Regions from separate parts of the Aliiglaciecola sp. genome, predicted to be linked through region 1. Evidence: predicted binding sites of a transcription regulator. Region 1 holds the regulator's gene; each other region holds the start of a gene.
What was found. The regulator MetJ, encoded in region 1, represses methionine synthesis genes. The targets are predictions, from matches to a motif close to TAGACGTCTAGACGTCTA.
Positions count from the first base shown of each region.

Region 2: the regulator MetJ is predicted to act here: its motif matches at 527-544, upstream of ABJV04_RS05370 (slipin family protein).
Region 3: the regulator MetJ is predicted to act here: its motif matches at 1,308-1,325, upstream of thrA (bifunctional aspartate kinase/homoserine dehydrogenase I).
Region 4: the regulator MetJ is predicted to act here: its motif matches at 1,307-1,324, upstream of metA (homoserine O-succinyltransferase).

Region 1 is NZ_JBDWYG010000038.1:11,107-13,318, reverse strand. Features, by position in the region: gene ABJV04_RS09225 (hydroxymethylglutaryl-CoA reductase) at 1-677, opposite strand, end outside; gene metJ (met regulon transcriptional regulator MetJ) at 933-1,250, opposite strand; gene metF (methylenetetrahydrofolate reductase) at 1,438-2,212, shown strand, end outside.
Region 2 is NZ_JBDWYG010000025.1:29,661-31,872, reverse strand. Features, by position in the region: gene rtcR (RNA repair transcriptional activator RtcR) at 1-233, opposite strand, end outside; gene ABJV04_RS05370 (slipin family protein) at 817-1,986, shown strand.
Region 3 is NZ_JBDWYG010000007.1:195,720-197,931, reverse strand. Features, by position in the region: gene thrA (bifunctional aspartate kinase/homoserine dehydrogenase I) at 1-1,052, opposite strand, end outside; gene ABJV04_RS00890 (universal stress protein) at 1,691-2,101, shown strand.
Region 4 is NZ_JBDWYG010000041.1:93,289-95,500, reverse strand. Features, by position in the region: gene ABJV04_RS13665 (homocysteine S-methyltransferase family protein) at 1-306, opposite strand, end outside; gene metA (homoserine O-succinyltransferase) at 318-1,244, opposite strand; gene ABJV04_RS13655 (phosphoethanolamine--lipid A transferase) at 1,436-2,212, opposite strand, start outside.

The DNA of each region.
Region 1 (2,212 bases):
AGCATATTTAAGTGAGAGTGCTTTTTATCCGTATCCATATTACCGGATAGCAAGTATTCACATTTTTCAGGATAGTTGGCGACAATCCACTCACAAGCTGCAAGGGTGGCTTTGCCCACCATATTCTGTCCTGCCGCATCGCCAGTGGTATAGTTGAAACGTAAATAGCGAGTCTTTGAAACAGACCACTGCATGATATGTTCAAGCTTACCAATAGTGGTGGTGGTTTCAGCTGCAGCTTTAATCTCTAGAAAATGTTCATCAACCCATTTTCCAAACTCACGAGCTTCTCTGGCATTGGCAAAGATAAATGCTGGAGCTCGCTGCATATATTGTTCAACAACTGTGGTGTGAACCCCACCACACTCGTTTATTACGCGCATACCTCGACTATAACTAGCAACGAGAGTACCTTCGGTCGTCGCTAGAGGAACGTGAAATAATCCCTCTGCATATTCACCATTTACTTGAACCGGTCCAGCGATGCCTACTGGCATCTGTACTACACCGATGAAATTTTCGATATTACCTGGGAGCGCCTCAGGGTCGATAGAAAAATGCCCTGTGTGTGGCAGTTCCGTGCCCGTTTGCTCAGTAAGGTATTCACGACGCTTTTGGGCCCACTCGAGACTATGATCATTCATTGTATTGCGCGGGATACGTGGTGTTTTTACCATGTTGGCTTGTCCTCAATTGGCGATATTTATATGACTATCTATTCATGCCGTTAGTTATTAATAAAACAACAAAGGCTTTTCTCAATACGATTTACTTGAATGCAATCTACTTGCCATAACAAGACTACTGTATAAAGATGAATAAATCATGAAACTCACTCGAATCTTGACTATTTTTGCACCAATGTTGGGATTTTACAATTGGGTATTGATGCAAATACAACATAGCTTAATTACTGATCCTTTAATACTAACTTAGTCATCCACTTCTTTAACTTCAAGCCCCATGGCTTCCATTAATTCTCTAGCTTCTTTGGGAATACGATTTGGATTATCTTTGCGCAGATCATCATCATCAGGAAGCGGCTGACCTGTAAAGGCGTGCAGGAACGCCTCACACAACAATTCTGAATTAGTTGCGTGCCTTAGGTTATTCACTTGTCGACGGGTGCGTTCATCCGTAAGGACTTTTAGTACCTTTAATGGAATTGACACTGTCACTTTTTTTACGAGTTCACTTTTTTTACCGTGTTCAGCGTAGGGATGTATGTATTTTCCGTTCCACTTTGCCATACTGTTGCTCTTTTATCTTTCTTATAAGATGAAAGTCTAACCTCAAGTCTATTAGATGTCTAAACATCTTGACGGCTTATCATTCTCAGTTTAGTTTAGACGTCTAAACGGCTAATGTCAGTTTACCTTTAAACGTACTGACAAATTAAGCTGATATTATTATTATTTTTACCTATTGGAGTACAGCATGGTCTCTTACGCACAAGGTATTGAGTCACTCAATCAGTCGCTGTCTGAATTAAGTGATATCAATGTTTCTTTTGAATTTTTCCCGCCAAGAACGGAACAAATGGAACAAACACTTTGGAAATCAGTAGAGCGTCTTGCGCCGTTAAAACCTGCCTATATGTCAGTGACCTATGGTGCCAACAGTGGCGAGAGAGATCGCACCCATGATGTGGTTAAACGTATTCAAAGTGAAACGGGTATAGCTGCTGTCCCACATTTAACCTGTGTAGATGCAGGCAAAAAAGAATTAATTCAAATTGCTAAAGATTATTGGCAGTCAGGCATTAGACGAATAGTAGCCCTACGCGGAGATCTTCCCGCAGGTACTGAAAAGACAGAGATGTATGCATCAGATCTAGTAGCTTTATTAAAGGATGTCGCCGATTTTGATATCTCTGTTGCTGCATATCCAGAAAAGCACCCAGAAGCACCTAATGCTCAGTTTGACTTGCTCAATTTGAAACGTAAAGCGGAAGCAGGTGCCACCCAAGCCATTAGCCAATTCTTCTTCGATGCAGAAGTGTTTTTACGCTTCAGAGACCGTGCAGCTGCCGCAGGTATCGATTTAGATATTGTTCCGGGCATTTTACCAGTAACAAATTATCAAACACTAAAGCGCTTTGCAGGCTTTACTAACGTCCACGTACCTAGCTGGTTACATAAAATGTACGATGGTTTAGAGAAAGATGATCAAACCACTCGAAACCTTTTGGGGGCCAGTATTGCAATGGATA
Region 2 (2,212 bases), on a different contig from region 1:
GTTTCAACTAGCACGACTTCTGTGTTAGCAGAGACTGCTACTACATCTTCAGAGATTCGGCGGGCTAAACTAAGGTGAGAGGGTTCATACAATAACTCCAGTCTATCGACCTGAAAATCATCTTGCATAACTGCACTTATGGTCGGCCGCCAAGTTTGCCAACGGTTCACACCCCGTCCTTTGCGGTCTTTAACCACTCCTAGAATGGCAAACATGACATTTTTGCGTTTCATAATTTATCAGGCTATCTAAAAAAATATCAATATATCTAAAAAGATAGTTTTTGTGAAACCTATTCTGTATTGATGATTTGTGAAATTTCAATAAGCGGCTATTTTTCAATGGCTTATGTTTTTATTTGAGTTGTTTAATTTATTGGCATGGGGCTTGTAATACATAAATTGTTTTTAACGAAGCGGAGTTGTTTCTAAGGGCAACCTGATGCACATGGCAATGCCAAAGGTGTATATCTCATGTAAAGACACCAACTAAGACGGTGCGCTGCACCGCAAGCAAATAATCTGATTTGATTATTAAACGACTAAAGGATAAGGCGCGAGCCTTGTGGGTTCGAATCCCACAAACATTGTAATAGCCCGACACAAGGCTAGCGATTGACCGCTGTGGTGAACTCGCACAAACAACATTGATTTGGTAGACACTGCACGGAAGCAGTAGCAAAGCATCGGGAATGCAAAGCTTACCTTATCAACCTTGTTTGCTGTCAATTCACGCAAGTTAGTTACCCCTTGTGTCACATATTGTTATGGCATGTCCAAAACCTATGTTGAGGCAATAAAATAAGGAGAGATTCTAATGACAGAACAAGGAAAATTTTTAAAGGTATTTACTGTTGCTGAAAACTCAGTTGCATTTGTGTTTAAAAATCAAAAATTCGAACAAGTGTTACAAGCAGGTGTGCATCGAGTATGGGATTTAAGTAATGCTCTAACAGCCAAGTATTTTGATGCTAACAGCATTTATTACTCAGATCCTGAGTCATTTTATTTGATTAAAACCTACCCAGAAGTGGCTGAGTTGGTGCATGTTTGGAAGCTCGCTAACGACGAGCTAGGGTTGTTGTATATTGATGATCAACTTATGGGTATTGTCGCACCGGGTGAAGTTCTACAGTTATGGAAGTCGGCCGGTGAATATCGTCTAGATCGAGTGTCCCTAAATGGTGATCTTGAGGTAACACGCTCGGTGTTGGAAGAAATTAAGCATCGTGGCAAGAATGAAGTGACCAAATTGGTTTCTTCAAAAGGCTCGGTAAAGCGTGCTCCAGTAGCTATGGTTGAAGTAAAACCTCAACATGTAGCTTTGTTATATGTAGATGGTCAATTAGTCAGATCCTTGAGCGCTGGTATGTATGGTTTTTGGCAGTTAAGTCACGCAATCGAGGTGAAAAGCTATGATTTGCGATCTCGCAATCAGGAGGTCTCTGGTCAGGATATTTTGACAAAAGATCGGGTGACAGTGCGGGTTAATCTATCTGCTACTGTGAAAACTCTAGATCCAGTTGTAGCGGCTGAACAGGTAGAGAATCTAGACGAATTTATCTACAAGACAATGCAATTGGCATTGCGTGAAGCTGTAGGAACCAAAACTCTGGATGCACTGCTTGAAGATAAGCTTTACGTTAACCAAACCATAAAAGAGTTGGTTGAGCAGGAGCTGGATTCAGTGGGTGTGAAGCTCGAAAGAGTGGGCGTGAAGGATATTATTCTGCCTGGTGAGATCAAAGCGATTCTGAACCAAGTCGTGGAAGCACAAAAAGCCGCAGAGGCAAATGTGATCAAACGTCGGGAAGAAACCGCCGCCACTAGAAGTTTGCAAAACACCGCTAAAATGATGGAGAACAACCCAACATTGTTGCGTTTGAAGGAGCTAGAGTCACTTGAAAAAGTGTCAGAAAAAGTTAGCAACTTGAACGTATATGGCGGCGTTGATCAACTGTTGCGAGAAACCGTTAAATTGACGTAAAGGTTATGGAAGGAGCAAGGAAGTTCCAGCCCAAGGACGGGCTCTTTATGTAGCATGGCCTTTAGGCCATGGCTCCCAAACCAAACAATCTCGCGGAGCTAAAGCACCCGCCTACAGGCGAAATCCGTATATCACCTGTAGCATGGCCTTTAGGCCATAACATCCAAACCACACAATCTCGCGGGGCTAAAGCACCCGCCTACAGGCGAAATCCGTATATCACCTG
Region 3 (2,212 bases), on a different contig from region 1:
TGAGTAATTAAGCTAATGGAGATATTCGCATTAGACATCACTTCAAACACACGACTCGCCATGCCTACCATACCTTTCATACCAGGGCCGGCAACATTAAACATAGTCATGTCATCAAGGTGAGAGATGCCTTTCACACTGGTCCAAATATCACTCGATTCTTTACCAATTAAAGTTCCAGGAGCAGCAGGGTTTAAGGTGTTACGAATCAAACAGGGAATATGGTGTTGAGCGATAGGACCAATAGTTTTAGGATGCAACACTTTGGCGCCAAAGTAAGACAGTTCCATGGCTTCTTGATAAGTGAGCTTGTCGAGAAGCACTGCGCCATCCACTTGATTAGGATCAGCATTGTAAACCCCATCCACATCCGTCCAAATCTCACAACATTCTGCGTCTAAACACGCAGCAAGAATGGCCGCGGAATAGTCGGAACCGTTACGTCCAAGAGTCACTTTCTCGCCTTCGGCGTTTACTGCAACAAAACCCGGCATAATTAAAATTTCAGATTTATCGTAAACAAACTCCGAGAAGCGGGCTTTGCTTACTGCAACATCGGCAATGCTATCTAAGTATTCACCTTCGGCAACAATATAATTAACCGGATCAATAATGTGATTTTTTTGGCCTAGGGCGTTCAGTATTTCACTGAAAATATTCACACTGACATATTCGCCCATACTTAAAATTTTGGCGGTAATTTGGTCTGGTGCACAACGCAGTAACTGAATGCCATCTAGATGCTGTTTCAATTCAGCTAAAATTGTATCAATAAAACTGCTTAAACGGGCTTTGCGGAAAGCAGGCAATTGCTCAGCTAAGTCGCTAGCAATACCATTTAATGTCATATCTAATTTGGCATACAATTCGCCAAAGTCATTTCCCGCACTTGCTTGTTCACATAACAACGACAATGCATTTGTCACTCCCTTTGGAGCTGATAAAACCACTGCTGCACCGTTTTCTTCATGGCTAGCTAAACTGATGTCTTTAACCGACAAATAACGTTTAGCATCGGCCATTGAAGAGCCACCAAATTTCAACACCTTCATTTATTGCTCCTGTTTACTTCTGTTCCGCTGCTTGAGATTCGCATTCTAATTTCGCACTTTAACCCAACTCTGAAGCCATCTATTTGTTGTGTAGCCATTTAAAGTAGGCAAATAATTTTGCTGTAAATAACAAAAAGCCCGCTTGAGTCGCGGGCTTTTTTAAATTTCTTTAAGCACTAGCCAGCGACCAACTCGTTTGAGGTGGTAATCATAATCATGCCGATGGTGCTTATTATTATTTTCATGGGCTTCAATTTGCCGTATAGACGTCTATATGTCAACCGTCAAAGGGTGATTTGTTGGCGATTTATGCTGATCTAATTACTCTAAGGTAGAATTAAATGGATTGAATAGGTACTTCACATCGTCACACGAGTAAATATTTAACCTTTACTGCAGTTTACTTTGTAATGAGTCATTCGTTAATGAATGACTGGATCTGGACAAACAGGATAAATCTAACATTGAGAAGTTTAGAAACTGAAAATAAGACTTCACCCTACTCCCCATGCTGTCTGAAGCCGGTTAGGGGAGCTAAATATCAGCTAATATTGATGTGAATCATATATTTGCCGCTATTTTATGGGTAGTATAAGAATGAATAAAAACTTCAGATTGATAATGATTAAGGAGCAATTATGTATAAAACAATCCTGTGTGCTATTGAGGCGTCTACAGAAGGGAAACAAGTTCTCGCTAAAGCTGCTGAAATGGCAGAGTTATACGGCAGTAAGTTAATTGTTATGCATGTTCTGCCTTACCAGTTATTGCCTAAGGATTATCAAAAAGAACTGAAAGACAAAATATCTCCTAAAATTGAAGAGTTGTGCGCAGACTTCAATGTCCCTAAAAAGAACCGCATCATTAAGGTTGGTAAACCTTATGAGCTAATATGCAATGAAGGGATTAAACGAAAAGCTGACCTAATCATGCTAGGCACACACTCTAAAAAAGGCATTCAAGCATTAATCGGTTCTACCGCGAATGGCGTTGCAAACTATGCAGACTGTGATGTTTCATTAGTAAGAATTGCAAAGTCTAGCAAATAAGCAAGGAACGATATTCGATCTATTGTTACCTGCAGTTTCGAGGTAACAATAGATTAAGTCGGGTAAAGCTACAGTGCGAACCTGTTAATAATTGCTGTTCGCGCAAAGGTT
Region 4 (2,212 bases), on a different contig from region 1:
TTTGGCCAGTGATTGCATATCGTAATCAGCCATGGCAATAGTGGTGGCGTTAAAGGTATTAGTCTCAATTATATCAGCGCCAGCTGCAAAGTACTGGCAATGAATATCATAAATAATTTGCGGTTGGCTCAACACCAATAAATCGTTGTTGCCTTTGACATCACAATGCCAATCAGCAAAGCGATCACCTCGGTAATCGTCTTCTTCCAGTTTATGCCGCTGAATCATTGTTCCCATTGCGCCATCAAGAATAAGAATTCGTTCTTTGGCAATAGAATACAGTTTATCGGTGTTATTTTGCGCCACGCAATTACCTCTTATTTTTTACTTGGAAGATCTGCAAGATCAAATGGTGTCGTCTGATAAACATAGTAGTTTAACCAGTTTGTTAACAGAAGCGAACCATGGGAGCGCCATGTTACATGATAGGGCTGGCTAGGGTCATCATTTTCGTAATAGTTTTCTGGTACCTTAGGGCTTAAACCATTATTAATATCCCGCTTAAACTCCTGATCCAGAGTATCAGGATCATATTCAGGGTGCCCAGTTACACACACCATGCGTTTATCTTTCGAGGCAACTAAGTAAGCCCCGGCTTTTTCCGAACTGGCCAATACATTCAGTCCCTCAACACTTTTATATATGTCGATGGGAATTTCCCCAAAGCGAGAATGCGGGGCATTAAACTGGGGATCGAAGCCACGCATTAACGCATCATGGGGATCATTCACATTATGGGTGTAAACCCCAGATAGCTTATCGTCTCTAAGTCGACGATTGTGGCCGTAAAAATGGAACATCGCCGCATGGGCAGCCCAACAGGAATATAACGTCGACTGCACATGACGTTGAGTCCACTCCATAATGGTGGTGATTTTGTCCCAATACTTCACCGCAGAATAATCTAGATGAGCAAGGGGCGCGCCTGTGATAATAAAGCCATCGTAATTTTTATGGGCCACATCATCAAATGACAAATAAAACGCATCCATGTGAGCTTTAGGGGTATTTTTAGGTGCCTGATTATCAATGCGAATAAGGTCTATATTAATTTGCAAAGGCGTATTGGAAAGCAGACGCAGAATCTGAACTTCAGTTTCAATCTTGTTCGGCATTAAATTCAAAATCCCCACTTCTAGAGGACGAATGTCTTGCTTAGCAGCCGCTTCGCTGTCCATCACGAATATATTTTCCGCGTTCAAGACCCCTTGGGCGGGAAGATCACTAGGTATTCGAATAGGCATAAGTTCTCCAATGTGGTGGTAAGGCAACAAATTTCGCTCATTCACACTGAAAAGTCAACATCTTTACGTCTAGACGTCTAAACGTTTATCCGGCTTATAATGTTTACACCTGAGAATTGATGTTTCGAACATCTAAAATAAGCTCAATTATTATTCCCGCCCTTAAAATTCGATAACTGAAATTGGCTCATCTAGTTATTTTTTGCCTCTATTGCAGTTGTTCTGCACTGCTGAAATATATCCATTTCTGGTTGATAAATACTGCTTTTCACATTAGCCAACCCTAACAAGGTGTCAAAAATATTGTCTTGAGAGAAGTCAGAATTCAATTTTCTAGACATACAGTCTTTAAAATTAGCATTGGCTAAATCGGTACTCCAGTACAACATAGGCACATGAGTTTGTTCTTCAGGAGCAATACTGTAAGGAAACCCATGTAGATAAAGTCCATTTTCACCTAATGATTCGCCATGGTCTGAAATGTATAACAAGGATTTATTAGTTGCATTACTTTGCTGTAAAACGCCAATAACTTTACTCAGAACAAAGTCGGTATAGGCAATAGTATTATCATATGTATTTTTTAATTGCTCTGCGCTGCAATTTTGAATATCACTTTGCGGACAATCTGGCATAAAACGTTTAAATGTATCAGGATAGCGCTGAAAATAAGTAGGCCCATGGGAACCAATCATATGTAAGACGAAAAGTTGATCAGCGGATTTTTGTTGGCTAATTTGTTGATGTAATTCTTCGATAAGAATTTCATCAAAACAAGCATCACCATTACACAAAGGTGAGTTTTGCGTTGGATCAAAGCCTATCTCACTAACTCTTTCACATACCCCTTTACAAGTGCTGTTATTGTCAACCCAAGTGACATCCACCCCAGCCCGTTGAATTATATCTAAAGCATTATCTTGACTACTGGCCACTCGACTTTCGTAATTGCTTCGTTGTAAACGAGA